DNA from 2 places in the Ruegeria sp. CF5 genome. Region 2 is predicted to be linked to the other one. Evidence: riboswitches for the same ligand, from Rfam matches in the RefSeq annotation. Region 2 holds a riboswitch; the other holds the start of a gene.
What was found. A riboswitch is a leader RNA that binds a small molecule or an ion and turns the genes downstream of it on or off. The one in region 2 is predicted to bind cobalamin.
Positions count from the first base shown of each region.

Region 1 (7,533 bases), on a different contig from region 2:
CCTTTGTCCCAGACCGGTTTGACGCCCAGCAGGTGCAGCGCCATTGCGAATTCCTCGCCTGCAGTGCGCATGGTGGCCGAACCCCAAAGGTCGACGATCAGCCCCTTGGGGTAGTCGCCTTCCTCTTGCAGATGCCGCCGTACTAATTCCTCGGCCAGCTTCACGCCCTGAGTATAAGCGGCGCGGGTGGGCACTGAACGCGGGTCGGTGGTGTAGAGGTTGCGCCCGGTGGGCAGCACATCCGACCGACCGCGATAGGGCGAGCCCGAGGGGCCAGCCTCGATCCGTTTTCCAGCCAGTGCACTCAGCAGAGCGGCGCGTTCAGCATGGGCAGAGGGGGCAGGATCGAAATTGCCCGAAACCTCGGGCACGCGGCCAAAGACATGCAGCCCATCGCCGAACTGACTTTCCTTGATGTCACAGACAAAGCGGTCAATGCGGGTGATCGCCTCGGCGGTGCAGGTGGCCTGATTGAGGCCAAGGTCGCTTTCCAGCCCGATCGCTTGTGCCTCGTCCCGGATATCCGCCTGCAATCGGTCGCGGCGCTTTGGGTCCAGCCCGTCGGCGTTCGAGAACTCATCCAACAGTGATTCCAGCCGCACCATTCGATCCGGCGTGCCGCTTTCCTTCATCGGGGGCGGTATATGGCCTAGTGTGATGGCTCCGATCCGGCGTTTCGCCTGCGCGGCCTCGCCGGGGTCGTTGACGATGAAGGGGTAGATCACCGGCAGATCGCGGATCAGCGCCTCGGGCCAGCACTCGGCGGACAGAGCAACCGATTTGCCGGGCAGCCATTCCAGTGTTCCATGCGCGCCGATATGGATCAGCGCATCCACGCCCAACCCTTTGCGCAGCCACAGGTAGAAGGCGACATAGCTGTGGCGCGGCGTACGCGAGAGGTCATGGTAATCATCATCACGCAGCTCCGGCGTGCCGCGTTCAGGCTGCAGCGCGACCAGCGCCTTGCCACGACGCAGGGCGGTGAAATGGAAGGCGCCATCGGTGAAGTTCGGATCATCCTCGGGATTGCCCCAGACGGTTTGCAGATCTGCGCGCAGAGTTTCCGGCAATTCTGCCAATGCAATCTGATACTCCGCAACCGGCCACGAAATCCGTGCGTCCAACAAGGTTTTGGCAATAGGCTCGGCCGGCGCGGTGTCATAGCCTTCGCCCTGCAGATCGGACAACATCGCCTCAGCCGACGCCAATGCGTCCAGACCCACGGCGTGGGCCATCTGCCAGTCCTTGCCGGGGTAGGTAGATAGCACCAGCGCCGGGACCTGATCGACCTCGGGTTTTTCATGCAGTTTTAGCCAGCCGGTTACACGGTCGATGATCGCTTCGATCCGATCCGGTTCGGCCCGGTGGGCGAATCGGGAATATTCCAGATGCGGGTCGCGCTTACCCGGTTCCTTGAACGAAGCGATACCAGCTGAAATACGACCGTCCACCTCGGGCAGAACCACATGCATGGCGAGGTCGGCGGGGGACAGGCCGCGTTCTGCCTCGGCCCACGCTTTGCGGCGCGAGGTGGCGAGTGCGACCTGAAACACCGGAACGTTGGCTGCATCCAACGGCGACGTTCCCGACGCGCCCTTGCCCGAGAATGAAGTGGCGTTGATGATCGCAGACGTGGCCAGTGCTACGACGTGTTCGCGCAGCCAATCGGCAGCAAACGGAGCTTTCAATGAAGGCGCAAACAGACCCACGGCGTCGAAACCGCGCGCGCGGAGGCGGTGGATCAGGGCGGCAACCGGGGCCGTGTCGGCCGAGGTCAGATAGGCCCGGTAGAACGTCACCAGGATGCGTTTCGCATCACCCGTGAAGGCCTTGTCCACCGGTATCACGCCGCGATCCGGGCACCATGCGCCGCACTCGGGCAGGGTCTTTGCACCCATCACCGGACCGGCGTACAACCCCGCCGCCAGTGCCATCTGGGCCAGCGCGGCCTGCGCTGCGACCTCGCCGCCCGTGTCACACAGATGCGCCAGCCGCCGCAGGGTCGAGACGGGCAGGGTGGAATAGTCGTCCAGCCGTGTATCCTCGCGCCCGTCCGCAGGTAACACGGCCAGAGCAATGCCCTTGGCCTGCGCCAGTGCCAGCACCTGCTGCACCCCATAGGACCAGTAGGGTACACCACCGATCAGGCGGATCAGGATGCCTTTCGCGCCTTCCAGCGTCTGTTCGACATATGTATCGACTGATAGTGGGTGCTTCAGTGCCGTCAGGTTGGCCAGCCGCATCGTCGGCATCCGCCCCTCGGGCCCGCCACCGCGATGCCAGCCCGCCGCGAAAGCGCCAAGGTCGCTGTCCGAAAAGGACAGCACCACCAGATCCGCCGGGCTCTGGCTCAGATCGGTCGGGGTCTCGGTTTCTTCTAACCCGTGGCTTTCGCGGAAGACGACGTGCATGTGCGGTTACTCGGCGGCCTCGGCAATACCCACGAGGATATCGTGGATTTGGGCCTCTTTGATGTCGTCATGCTCGGCAATGACCACCAGACGCGAGCGACGCTCTTCACCGGGTTCCCACGGGCGGTCATACTGGTGACGCACGCGCGCGCCAACGGCCTGCACCAGCAGGCGCATCGGTTTACCCTGAACGGCGGCATAACCTTTGACGCGCAGGATGTTCAGCTCGTTGGCCAGACGTTCAATATTGGCGACCAGTTCCGCCGGGTCGGTCTGTTCCGGCAGTTCAACGATGATGCTTTCGAAATCGTCATGTTCATGGTCGTGATGACCGTCGTGATGCGACGGACGGGCGTCCATGTCATCCTCGGCGGCGGCCTCAAGTCCCAATACAACGCGCACGTCAACGGCACCTTCAGCCACCTCGACGACGGGCAGAGGGCGCGGGGCTTCGGCGGCGATGATCTCTTTGGCTTTGGCCACACCCTCGGATCCGGCCAGATCGGGTTTGGTCAGCAGGATGATGTCGGCACACGAAATCTGATCCTCGAACACTTCGGACAGCGGCGTTTCGTGGTCAATCGAGTCATCGGCCAAGCGCTGGGCATCCACAGCTTCGACATTCGGCGCGAAGCGACCGGCGGCCACGGCTTCGGCGTCAGCCAGAGCGATCACGCCGTCCACGGTGATTTTTGAGCGGATATCCGGCCAGTCGAATGCCTTCAGCAGCGGCTTGGGCAGCGCGAGGCCGGAGGTCTCGATCAGGATGTGGTCAGGGCGCGGTTCCAGCGCCATCAGCGCCTCAATGGTCGGGATGAAGTCATCGGCCACGGTGCAGCAGATGCAGCCGTTGGCCAATTCCATGATGTTTTCAGCCGGGCAATCCGGGATCGCGCAGGATTTCAGGATGTCGCCATCGACGCCGACATCGCCGAATTCGTTGACCACAACGGCCAGACGCTTGCCTTGCGGGTTCTGCATCAGGTGGCGCACCAGCGTGGTTTTGCCCGAGCCCAGAAAGCCGGTGATCACAGTGACGGGGAGTTTTTCGAGGTTGCTCATTTCAGGGCTCCAATCGGGGGAATGCGGGCCGCACAGTTTTTGCGGAAATGTTCAGGACGTTCGCGCCATTTTACCAGACCGTCTTCGGTCTCAAGATATTTGGTGGCGCCTTCGACGATGGTTTCGACGTGGTCGGTTTCGTTCAGGTTTTCGTAGACAAAGGTCCAGCGGGACGGGCCGCCGCGCAGCACGATCGAACAGCCCTGATCGCAGTTCGACAGACATTCCACTGCTTTCAGGTTTACTCCGTCCGGCAACTCGGCCTGTTCCAGCGCTTTGTGCAACAAGGTGCCGGGGCGCTGTGCGTCGTCCTCGATAGGCAGCCCACGACGGCACGTGGTGCAGACCAGCAGCTCGACTGGCGCGGTCTCGGTCATGTCTCTCATCCCCCCAAATCCTCTTCGCGGGGGACGGGGTTTCATGCGGGCCACGTATCGCGACATGGACCCGGCACCGGAACACCCCGCCCGGTTACATCTACGGCTGCTGGCAGGTCTCCCGGCTTGCGGATGTCAGAGGCCCGGTTTGTCTGGGTCCTCTGGCAGATGTCCCGCCTTCCCGGCCTTGCGGGCCAGTGGCTTTGGGCACCCTCTCCGGTCACGGTCGCGGGGGCGGCTGCGTTTGACGGAAAACCGCTGACGCATTCCCTTTTCATCCATTCAAAAATGGACACCAACGCATGCGACATGCGGCACGGGCAGGGGGCTTGTCAAGCGTACTGGCGCCCTTGTGACACGCCGCATCCGAAAAGCGACTTGAGGCAGTCAGTCAGCGTCATAGGTTGCCAAACGCTCCTGCAACCATGCCTCAAACAGCCGCGCAGGAGTGGATGGCTGCGACCCCGTTGTCGCGCGGATCAGGTAATGCGACTGGGCAAATGGAATCGGCGGCCCCACCAACTGCAGCGGTGCGCCCTGCGCGATGGCGTTGCGGGCAAACCGGGTTAGAACGGTGGCATACCCAGCGCCTGCCATCACCAGTTGCAGCGCGGCCACCGTCGTGTCCACAGAATGACGGGCCGAATTCTCGGCAACGGCGAGGCCATTGGGTTCGAAATATCTAGCCCAATTGTCTTCATATCCCAGAATATGAACCAGAGGTCCGTTTCGCAGGTCTTTGAGCCCGGGGATCGGGTCACCAGCACGACAGACAGGCACAATGGTTTCAGAGCAGAGCTTTTCGGCGATCACACCGGGCCAGTCGCCATATCCCAGCCGAATTTCTACATCCACGTCCCCCGGAGCAACGCTGTCATTCCAAATATGGGACACAAGGCGCACGGGAATATCAGGGAACTGGCGACAGAACTCAGGCAACTCGGCTGCAATCCAATAGGTGGCGGTTGAAATGGCCGCCCTGATGGTCAGGCTTTGCCGGGTCGCCGGTCCAAACAGACTGTTGGTACTCAGAGCGATGTCGGACAGCGCCCGCCGGACAGTCAGCGCATAGGACTGTCCCAGTTCGGTCAGGTCTAGTCGGCGAGCATTGCGAGTGAACAGTTTTTCCCCAAGTTCAGCCTCAAGTGACCTTATGTGCAGCGAAACCGCTGTTTGTGTCAGGCCCAGTTCCTGCGCTGCGACAGTAAAGTTCTGATGGCGCGCGGCAGATTCGAAACTGCGCAGCCAGGCTGGATTTGGGAGGCGGTCCATTTATCACCAAAATTTTTTTATGATTGTGACCGTTATTATTCGTTTCTGTTGCTCTTATCCAGCATTGATAATCCGCGTGTGAATCGCGAATGCGCAATTGGCCAATCTGGGAGGAATAGGCATGAAAGTTGGCTTCATAGGTTTGGGAAACGTGGGCGGCAAGCTTTCGGGTTCGCTGTTGCGCAATGGGGTCGATCTGACCGTTCATGATCTGAACAGGGATCTGGTCGACGAATTTGTTGCTCGTGGCGCGAAAGCGGCGGACAATCCAGCGCAGTTGATGCGCGACTGTGATGCGGTCATAACCTGTCTGCCGTCGCCTTCGGCTTCGGACGCGGTGATGCAACAGATGTTGCCCGAGGTGAAAGAAGGCAAGATCTGGATGGAGATGTCCACCACGGATGAGGCCGAAGCGAAACGCCTAGGCGCCATGGTTATCGAGCGCGGCGGTGCGGCAGTGGATTGCCCGGTCTCGGGGGGGTGCCATCGGGCGGCGACCGGCAATATCTCGATATTCGCAGGCTGTGATCGCGCGACGTTCGAACAAATTTTGCCATTTCTGACCACGATGGGCCGCCGTATCCTGCATACCGGCGATCTGGGCTCTGCTTCCGTCCTTAAGGTTTTGACCAACTATCTGGCGACCGCCAACCTGATCACCTGCGCCGAGGCGCTGGTCACTGCAAAAGCGGCCGGCATGGACCTGAACACAACCTATGAAGCCATCAAAATTTCGTCTGGCACCTCGTTTGTGCATGAAACCGAAAGCCAGGTGATCCTGAACGGCTCGCGCGATATCTCATTCACCATGGATCTGGTTAAAAAGGATATCGGTCTGTTTCAGGAAGTAGCGGACCGGACCGGTGTTCCGCTGGAGATGAACCCGGTGATGATCAAGATTATCGAAGACGGCATCGCCCGGTACGGTGATCGCGAACTGTCTCCGAACATCATCCGCCGTCTCGAGGATGCAACGGGTATCGACGTCCGCGCCCCCGGATTTCCAACCGAAATGCTGGATGATGAACCGGAAGAGGCGGGATACGAAGTGATCCCGCAAGGCAAGGAGTTGAAAGCGGCAGAGTAATCCGCAAGTAAGTTCAGGTGCGGGCAGCCTGTGGAACAGACTGCCCGTAGAATTGTTCTTGCTGGTTCACGTCTTATGTTAGTGTTCTGTACAACAGGACGCTGCCAAAGCGTGGAGGATGCCATGGCCTGCTCTCGAACTATAATTGCCCTGGTCGTTGTGTGCATTTTGGCCGGGTGCGAAACCGGGACGGGGCCGATCGGATCATCCGACGTTTCGCGCGCTGACTACGAGCGTCACAAGGCCAATCGCCAATCCTATATGTATCAGGGCTTGTAATAAACAGTCCGCAGCGGCTTTACCTGAGCAGCTAGTGGTGAGCAGCTTATCCCAACATCAGCTTTGAACGGAACGTGCATTCAGTGGCCGATGGGCCGCTTTCTGTGTTCGCTCCGCCGACCTATTTATTCGGCGGCAGATTGTGTTGGTTACCTGTCCTCGGTCTTGAACCGCCCAGAGCCGCCATCGGATGAAACAACCAGCGACAGGTCAGTCGGACTTGATGCTTCCTCGGGGGGCTTGCTCTCCTTCGGACGCATGTGCTTGGGCGGAAACACAAACACATTGCGCCAGCCGCTTTTGAACAAAGCGTAGGCGTTCTTGAACGGGCGAAAGTACAAGGCTCGGGGGCTGTTCCAGGTGCCGTCTTCTCCATTCCCCAGACCATAATCCAGTGTTTCCCGAGTTTTTGGCGAGTACAATGTACCAGCCGCCCAATCCCAGAACGCAAAAATGAATCCCATGTTCTTGTCCCAATGGCGGATGGCCTTGGAGTGGTGGACCTGATGTTGTGCCGGGCTGACAACAACGTGCTGCAGCCAATTCGGATACCGAAGCCAGACATGGCTGTGCCGCAGGTTGAACGCGGCAACGAAGAAGACGAACATCACAATGTTCAACTGAAACAAAGTGAATTCTCGGGCGCCGCTTCCAAAAATTTGATCCAGCAAGCCAAACGTTACACCCACTGCAAATGCGCCCATCATCGAGGAAACCGCTTCTTCGAACGGATGCATACGCGCAGCCGTCAACGGCGTCATGACCTCGGCCGAGTGGTGAACCTTGTGAAATTCCCACAAAACAGGAACTTTGTGGAAAATATAGTGGCCAAACCACAGCGCGCCATCAAAAGCCAGAGTGACCGCGACGGTGTAAATCAAGGTAACACCCCACGAAGGTTGTTCGGGGCCCGCAGGAGCCGATCCGAATAAGGATTCAACGATGTGAAACCAAAATTGTGACTGAATCAGGATCGACGCATAGATCGCTGCAATGATCGATTTATTGAAAAAAAACATGAAATAGTCGGCTTTGGCAGAGTCGT
Region 1 covers NZ_JBQFRI010000002.1:582,063-589,595, reverse strand. Annotated here, with positions in the region: gene cobN (cobaltochelatase subunit CobN) at 1-2,411, opposite strand, end outside; gene cobW (cobalamin biosynthesis protein CobW) at 2,418-3,473, opposite strand; gene ACR0NW_RS09160 (DUF1636 family protein) at 3,470-3,850, opposite strand; cobalamin riboswitch at 3,945-4,165, opposite strand; gene ACR0NW_RS09155 (LysR substrate-binding domain-containing protein) at 4,238-5,122, opposite strand; gene ACR0NW_RS09150 (NAD(P)-dependent oxidoreductase) at 5,244-6,209, shown strand; gene ACR0NW_RS09145 (sterol desaturase family protein) at 6,638-7,533, opposite strand, start outside.
Region 1: it holds a riboswitch for cobalamin, as region 2 does, so the genes downstream of both, ACR0NW_RS09160 (DUF1636 family protein) here and ACR0NW_RS23315 (hypothetical protein) in region 2, are expected to answer to the same signal.

Region 2 (7,533 bases):
CCATCAGCCGAGTGTCGGGTTTTGCTACCAAATGAGGCGCAATTGCCAGCCTCGCCGTGTGTTGAGCCCGCTCCTGCGGACTGACGAAAACACGTGAAGGCGCGTTCGGAACGCGGCTGAGGATCTCGTACTGCCTCACCGCCTGAGACTTGCCGGTTTCGGTCAGTGGAGAATCCTTGCGGCCCTGGAATTTACCCAGCTTATTCCACTCGGTTTCACCGTGCCTCAGGACAAAAAGATCGGGGTATTTGTTCAAGAGAATACCTGTGAGAATTTGATGTGTTCCGGTAAAATTCGGTCAACTGGAGCTGAAAAGTGCTACTAGTCTAAATTTCCTTCCGCGCCCGGAGCGCCGCCGTAATTGTCCCGTCATCAAGATAATCCAGCTCTCCGCCAATCGGCACACCTTGCGCCAGTGAAGTCAGGCGCACCTGTCCCTCTAGCTGATCCGCGATGTAGTGGGCCGTGGTCTGGCCGTCGACAGTGGCGTTCAGCGCCAAAATGACCTCGGATATCCCCTCGGCCGTCACCCGATCCTTGAGGCGCGGAATGCGCAATTCGTCCGGGCCGACCCCGTCCAGCGCCGACAGAGTGCCGCCCAGAACGTGATAGCGGCCTTTGAATACCCCTGCGCGCTCCATCGCCCAGAGGTCGGCCACATCCTCGACCACGCACAACTCTCCGGTTGCGCGGGCTTCGTTGTCGCAGATATCGCAGATATCGGTGGTACCTACATTGCCGCAGTTCAGGCATTCGCGGGCGGTGGCGGCCACCTGCTGCATAGCGTCAGACAGAGGTGTCAGCAGCAGGGCGCGTTTGCGGATCAGGTGCAATACCGCGCGGCGGGCCGAGCGCGGCCCGAGGCCCGGCAGCTTGGCCATCAGGTCGATCAGGTTGTCGATATCGCTGTTCGAACTCACCACGCGTTCTCCTGCAAATGGGCCGGGCACCGATGCCCGGCCATTGATCCGTCAGGAGGGTGTATCAGAACGGCAGCTTGATGTCTTTCGGCAGACCCATGCTTTCGGTGAGTTTTGCCATTTCTTCCTGCGAACGCTCGGCCGCCTTGACCTGCGCGTCCTTGATGGCGGCAAGGATCAGATCCTCGACCACTTCCTTTTCGTCGCCATTGAAGATCGACGGATCAATATCGAGGCCCTTCAGATCGCCTTTGGCGGATGCGGTTGCCTTGACAAGGCCCGCGCCGGATTCGCCTGTGACCACGATGTTGTTCAGCTCTTCCTGCATCTCGGTCATCTTGGTCTGCAGTTCCTGTGCGGATTTCATCATCTTGGCCATATCGCCCAATCCGCCGAGTCCTTTGAGCATTGGTTTTCTCCTGTATGCCGGTTTGACGCCTAGATACGGGGGGTGCGTGCGCGGCACAAGGGGCAGGGTGGCTCAGATGACGCGCACGGAATTCAGACCATCCGCTTCGGTCACCGAGCAGCAGATCGAGCGCAAAATGCGGGGATGATCATAATCCCATGGGCGACCCCGATGCAGGGTTGCGCGCTCATCCCAGATCAGAACATCGCCGACCTTCCACTCATGAGAATAAACATATTCAGGGCGCGTGCAGAATTCGATTGCCTCTTCAAGGGTTTGCTGGCTTTCGGAATGACCCATGCCTTCTATGGCAAAGGCGTGCGAGGCGATAAACAGCGCCTCATCCTTGGTTACCGGATTGGTCCAGATCGCGCGCCATGGCCTGTCGGGCCAGCGGGTCATGCGCGGCAAAGCGGCAAGGTCGGCCGAGATCTTCGACCGGGAATGTGAAAGCCTGTGCCAGATTATTGCATCGCGCAAGGCATCTTTCAGGTGGTCCGGCATATCTGCCCATGCCGCACGCGTTGAGGCGATTTCGGTTTCGCCGCCGCTTGGCGGAACGACATGCGCCGTCAGGATGTTGATCAATGCAGGGATCGGCAGAAATGTGCTGTCGGTGTGCCACAACATGTTGGCCTGCAGATCAAGTAGCCGCAGATCGTCCCGGGCCCGCATTCCTTTGTCGGTCTGGTTGGACAGTTCCGAGACCTGAAACTCCATATCCCGTCCCGCGGCCATGGCTTCGCGATTTTCCAGTGGGCCAAACAATGCGCCAAGGCGCGTGTGATCCGAATCGGAGATGGACTGGCCGGGGAACAGTAGTAGGGAATGCGCCTCGAACGCTGCGCGGATTTCGGGATAGAGGTGACTTTCCGTCACTTCGCGCAAATCCACGTCGTGGATAGTCAGTCCAAACCTTTGATGCAGCGGTGTCGTTCTCATGTCACTCAAACTCGCAGGGTTTTAGTCAGAGTGAGAGGCGCAGGCCCGGGTTTCAAGCCGGTTTGCGACATCGCTGCAGATGTGTGCAAGACGCGTCAGTCTTCTTCGAAGGGATCCCACTCATCCTCGACCTCGGGCAGGGCTTCGGTCTCGACCTTGGCGGCCAGTTGCTCAACCGTCTGGATTTTGGTGATGCGTGCCTTAGGGAACTGTGCCAGCACGGCCTGTACCATCGGATGTTCTCCGGCTTCGGCCCTCAGGGCGAGTTCTGCGGCGTCGCGCAATTCGGCAATCGTTGGCGCATCGCCGTTCGAGGCGACGGACACCGTCCATCTGTTCCCTGTCCAGCGCTGCAGGGATGAACCCAACCGTTGCGCCAGATCCGTCGGGGCCTGTTCGGTTGGCGTGAATTCGATCCGGCCCGGTTGGTATGATACCAGTCGCACACCACTTTCAACCTCGACCAGCAGTTTTACATCGCGGTTCGAGCGGATCAGTTCGACCACATGTTCAAAGGTCGGATAACGCGCAAGGGCTGCCTGCAGTTCCTGCGCCAGCGCGGCAGTTGGTGCACCTCCGCTTCCACGTGGTGGCGGCACGTGTGCAGGTGCTGCAACGACACCCGCATTTGTGACGGCGGCACTATTGCCGTTTACCGGGACGCCACCGCCCGGGCCGCCCGAAGGTGGAGGGGGCGTGTCCTGAAGACGCCGGATCAGTTCCTCGGGGCTGGGCAGGTCGGCCACATGCGTCAGACGGATAACCGCCATTTCCGCCGCCATCATCGCGTTAGGTGCGGCTGCCACCTCTTCCAGCGCCTTCAGCAGCATTTGCCACATCCGGGTCAGTACGCGCATCGGCAGAGCCTGCGCCATCTGCTGGCCACGGGCGCGCTCGTCCGGTGAAACGGTCGGGTCCTCGGCTGCGTCCGGCGTGATTTTGACCACTGATATCCAATGGGTGATTTCGGCCAGATCGCGCAGCACCGCCAGCGGGTCGGCCCCTTCGGCATATTGCGCGCCCAGTTCGGTCAGTGCCCCTGCCGCGTCGCCGCGCAGGATCATGTCTGTCAGGTCCAGTACGCGCCCTCTATCCGCCAGCCCCAGCATCGCGCGCACCTGATCGGCCGAGGTTTCCCCCGCCCCATGAGAAATCGCCTGATCCAGCAGCGATGTCGCGTCACGGGCGGAACCTTCCGCAGCACGGGTGATCAGGGCCAGCGCGTCTTCGGCGATCTCCGCGCTTTCGGCGCTGGCGATCTTGCGTAGCAGGCCAAGCATGTCCTCAGGCTCGATCCTGCGCAGATCAAAGCGCTGGCAGCGGGACAGCACCGTCACCGGAACCTTGCGAATCTCGGTGGTGGCGAAGATGAACTTTACATGCTCGGGTGGTTCCTCCAGCGTCTTGAGCAGCGCGTTGAAGGCGCTGGTCGACAGCATGTGCACTTCGTCGATGATGTAGATTTTATAGCGCGCGCTGGCGGCGCGGTAGCGGACAGAATCGATGATCTCGCGAATATCGTTGACGCCGGTGCGGCTGGCCGCGTCCATCTCCATGACATCGACATGGCGGCCTTCCATGATGGCGGTGCAATGTTCACATTTGCCACAGGGTTCTGTCGTTGGACCGCCTTCACCATCCGGGCCGATGCAGTTCATCCCCTTTGCGATGATCCGCGCGGTGGTGGTTTTGCCGGTGCCCCGAATACCGGTCATGATAAAAGCCTGCGCAATCCGGTCGGCTTCGAAGGCGTTTTTCAGTGTCCGCACCATCGCGTCTTGACCGACAAGATCGGCAAAGGTTTCGGGGCGGTATTTTCGGGCAAGGACCTGATAGGCCGTGGATGCGGTGTCGGTCATGTCTGCTCTGGCGGATTCGTACTGAAGCCGCAGCGTAGAGCCCCCCGCCGCCCGCGTCCACAGCAGGTCGTTGCGAAATTAATTTGGATAATGCCCGATGCGGGGTAAATTACAGCTGTGGGTAACCGGACGGCCATGACTGGCAGGGCCTGTTTGGGGGGAGTTAAATGTCTGAACTGGTGATATACGCCTTGCAGGTCGGCGGCGGAACGCTGGCCATTTCCCCGCTGCCGGGGCGTGGCGGAAGATATTCCGAAGATCTGAACACGATTGCCGACTGGCAGCCGGGTCTTGTGATCTCGATGACCACCGAAGTTGAGATGATTCAGGAGGGCGCGCGGCATTTTGGCACTGACATTCAAAGCCGCGCCAGCCGCTGGGTGCATCTCCCGGTCGAGGATTTCGGGGCGCCGCCTGCCGAAATTCGCGCGCGATGGCGTGACGTCAGCGCCTCTGCCCGGCAGGCGTTGTCGGGTGGCGGGCGCGTGCTGGTGCATTGCAAGGGCGGGTGCGGCCGCTCGGGCATGGTTGCCCTGCGATTGATGGTAGAGTGCGGCGAAACACCGGCAAAGGCGCTGAGCCGCCTGCGCGCCGTGCGCCCTTGTGCGGTCGAGACCGAAGGGCAGTTGGACTGGGCTACAAAGCCCGCGCAGGCGCACGCGCAGCACTGACAGTAACTTGCGGTAACCTAAGCCGAAGCGTGGGTCGGACCGCAGGTGACGGCGCTGGTTGTTCGGGGCGTCGCCTCAAGAATCGCGCAAGGTGGATTGGTGATCCAACCGGATGGCAGGGACGTTGATGCCGGGTTCAATAGGACATCCGCATAGCGGTCCAGCTGAGCGGTTTCTGTTGCTTCATCCACATCGCAGTACACGCGAATCCGGCTCCCATATGCGTGAAACCGCGCCGTACAGCCGCCAAGGCAATGTGCAAGTTCAGTGTTACCCTCGATCTCGAAGCCGTCCGAAGTCGCCCGGCGAGCCTGTGTGACGGCCCTGGTAAGAGTGTTTGCCATGTGCAACAGCGCCGGACAGGGTTCGCCGGTACGTTGGCAGACCGTGGCTGAAAGCACGTGTGTCTCGGTTTTCAAAATCATGATGCGCCCTCCGCGCTACGGATGGGGCGTTGATCAGGGGAAAGACGGCGCTGTGCGTCAAACCCATTACGGACACCCCGCCCGAATTCGAGTTACAGTTTCGATGGCAGGTCTCCTGACTTGCGGGTCATTGCTTTGCCGACCTTCCCGGCCATTCGGCCAGTGGCATTTCGGCATTGCTCTCCGCCTACAGTTGCGGGGGCAGTCGCGGCATTGGTTCAATTGAACCGCACCGTGTTCCCTTTTCATCCCGTCCGAAGATTCGGCACGGAAACCATCACGCAAGTGCTACCCGCACGGAAGCGCCCGGGTCAACGGAATTCGTCGAACCGCATCATCTTTGGAAGTCCGCGCAGTACGTCCGAATTCTGCCGGGCGCGCGCCAGTTGCCATCCCCCCTGCAGCAGGATGAACAGGGCATCTGCCTGAAGGTCGGGGTCTGGTACGTTCAGGCGCCTTGCGTGGTCTTTCACTTCGGTCATCCAGCCTTCGTACAGATGATAGGCGTGCTCGCGAAATTCAGTGTTCTCAGGCCCTTCGAACAGCGTTGCCGAGATGGGGCAGGTGTCCCAATGCCCTGATTTGTCGAAAAGTTTCGCGATCTTGTGGCACAGGGTCTCAACGCCCTCTCGAAAGTTCCCGGCGGGCTCAAACGAGGCTGCGATCAGGCGCAGCATGCCATCCGACGCCCATGTCGCGGCAGCAAGCGCCAGATCGGATTTTCCGTTCGGAAAGTGATGATAAAGCGAACCCTTGGGCGCATTCGCAGCCATAAGCAATTCGGACAAACCAACGCCGTGATAACCCGAACGCTGGAACAACTCGGCAGCGGTGCGGATCAGGCGATCTTTGGTCGGAAGCGGACGTTCGGTCATTTGAATTGCATATTGACGAGATTAGACCGATTGGTCCAGAACGAACTGAATGGACCGATTGGTCCAGTGATTGGCGGGGTTTGTGATGTTGGACAGCCAGAATTCGGTAATAGTCGAAGATTTCAGGTTTCCATCGGGCGGCGCGGAGCTGTCGGCCCGCCTGTATTCACCGGCTGCCGAACCTTCGGTGGTGGTCGTTCTTAACGGCGCGACGGGTGTACCCAGAGACTATTACAAGCATTTTGCCCGATGGCTGGCAGCGGAAAAGGGAATGGCCTGCCTGACCTATGACTACCGCGATTTCGGCCATTCGCAGACCGGCCCACTAAAGGCGTCCACGGTGACCATGGCAGACTGGGCCCTGATCGATATGCCCGCTGCACGAAACGAGATGCGGCGCAGGTTCCCGGACGCGAAACTGTGGGTCATAGGGCATTCTGTCGGCGGGATGCTTGGGCCGGTTCAACCCGGTATTGAAGAGATCGACCGGATGATCTGCGTCTGCTCGGGTCTGGTGCATCACAGTGATCATCCGTGGCCCTATCAGGGGCTGGCGAGGCTGTTTTGGTTTGGTCACGCTCCCCTGCTGGTTCGCTTGATGGGTTATCTTCCCGGGCGGATGATCGGGTTTGGCGCGGACTTGCCGCCGCTGGTCTATTGGCAGTGGCGGAAATGGTGCACCTCGCGGAAAAGCTATTTGCCCGAAGCGGGGCAGGGCCTGCCAGCAGCGGACTGGGGCCGTTCGGACGCTCAGGTAGATATGTTTGCCTTTACCGACGATCAGGTGATTCCGCCGAAATGTGTCTGGCGTCTGGCCGATGTCTATGGCCCCGCAGCGCAAAGGCACGAATTGAATCCGGGCGACTTCGGGCTTAAGGACGTTGGGCATCTGGGGGCATTCGCCCGCCGGAATGCAGCTGTCTGGCCAAAGTTGATGGCGTGAATCGTCGGCCACTGTTACGGGCACAAACCGACAGACCCGCGCGGTTCTTGCGATCACGATTTCAGCGGGAAAAGGTGAGAGGCTGGACATCGACCCAAGCGGGACTCGTTGTGGCTGCTTCCTTCCGGACCTGACCAGGTTGGCGAGGCGCTCGCCCGCGCCAACCTCTCGCAGCCGATATAGGCAACAGATCGGAAAATGGCAACCCGCCAACATCAAACCTAATTAGCTTATGAAACCGCGCCAAGGCGTATATGAGGTCTTTTGACATAAGAACGGGCATTGCGCCGCCGGGCCAGCCGTGGCAGCCATTTGCCCGTAACACATGAGGGCGGGCATGAAACGCGCAGAGCAGGTAACATTCGGCGGATCGGGTCTGGATCGGGCGGCGCATATTCGTAATGATCCACAGGCGATGGCCAATGCCGTTGCGCATCCGGATGCGCAATGCCTGCTGCTGTGGCGCGGCAAGGTTCTGGTGAAGGGCGA
Region 2 covers NZ_JBQFRI010000018.1:6,131-13,663, forward strand. Annotated here, with positions in the region: gene ACR0NW_RS23285 (histidine phosphatase family protein) at 1-256, opposite strand, end outside; gene recR (recombination mediator RecR) at 327-920, opposite strand; gene ACR0NW_RS23295 (YbaB/EbfC family nucleoid-associated protein) at 985-1,329, opposite strand; gene ACR0NW_RS23300 (TauD/TfdA dioxygenase family protein) at 1,402-2,271, opposite strand; gene ACR0NW_RS23305 (DNA polymerase III subunit gamma/tau) at 2,367-4,130, opposite strand; gene ACR0NW_RS23310 (protein-tyrosine phosphatase family protein) at 4,298-4,801, shown strand; gene ACR0NW_RS23315 (hypothetical protein) at 4,819-5,226, opposite strand; cobalamin riboswitch at 5,315-5,520, opposite strand; gene ACR0NW_RS23320 (TetR/AcrR family transcriptional regulator) at 5,538-6,101, opposite strand; gene ACR0NW_RS23325 (alpha/beta hydrolase family protein) at 6,187-7,044, shown strand; RNA gene ffs (signal recognition particle sRNA small type) at 7,117-7,215, opposite strand; gene nudC (NAD(+) diphosphatase) at 7,382-7,533, shown strand, end outside.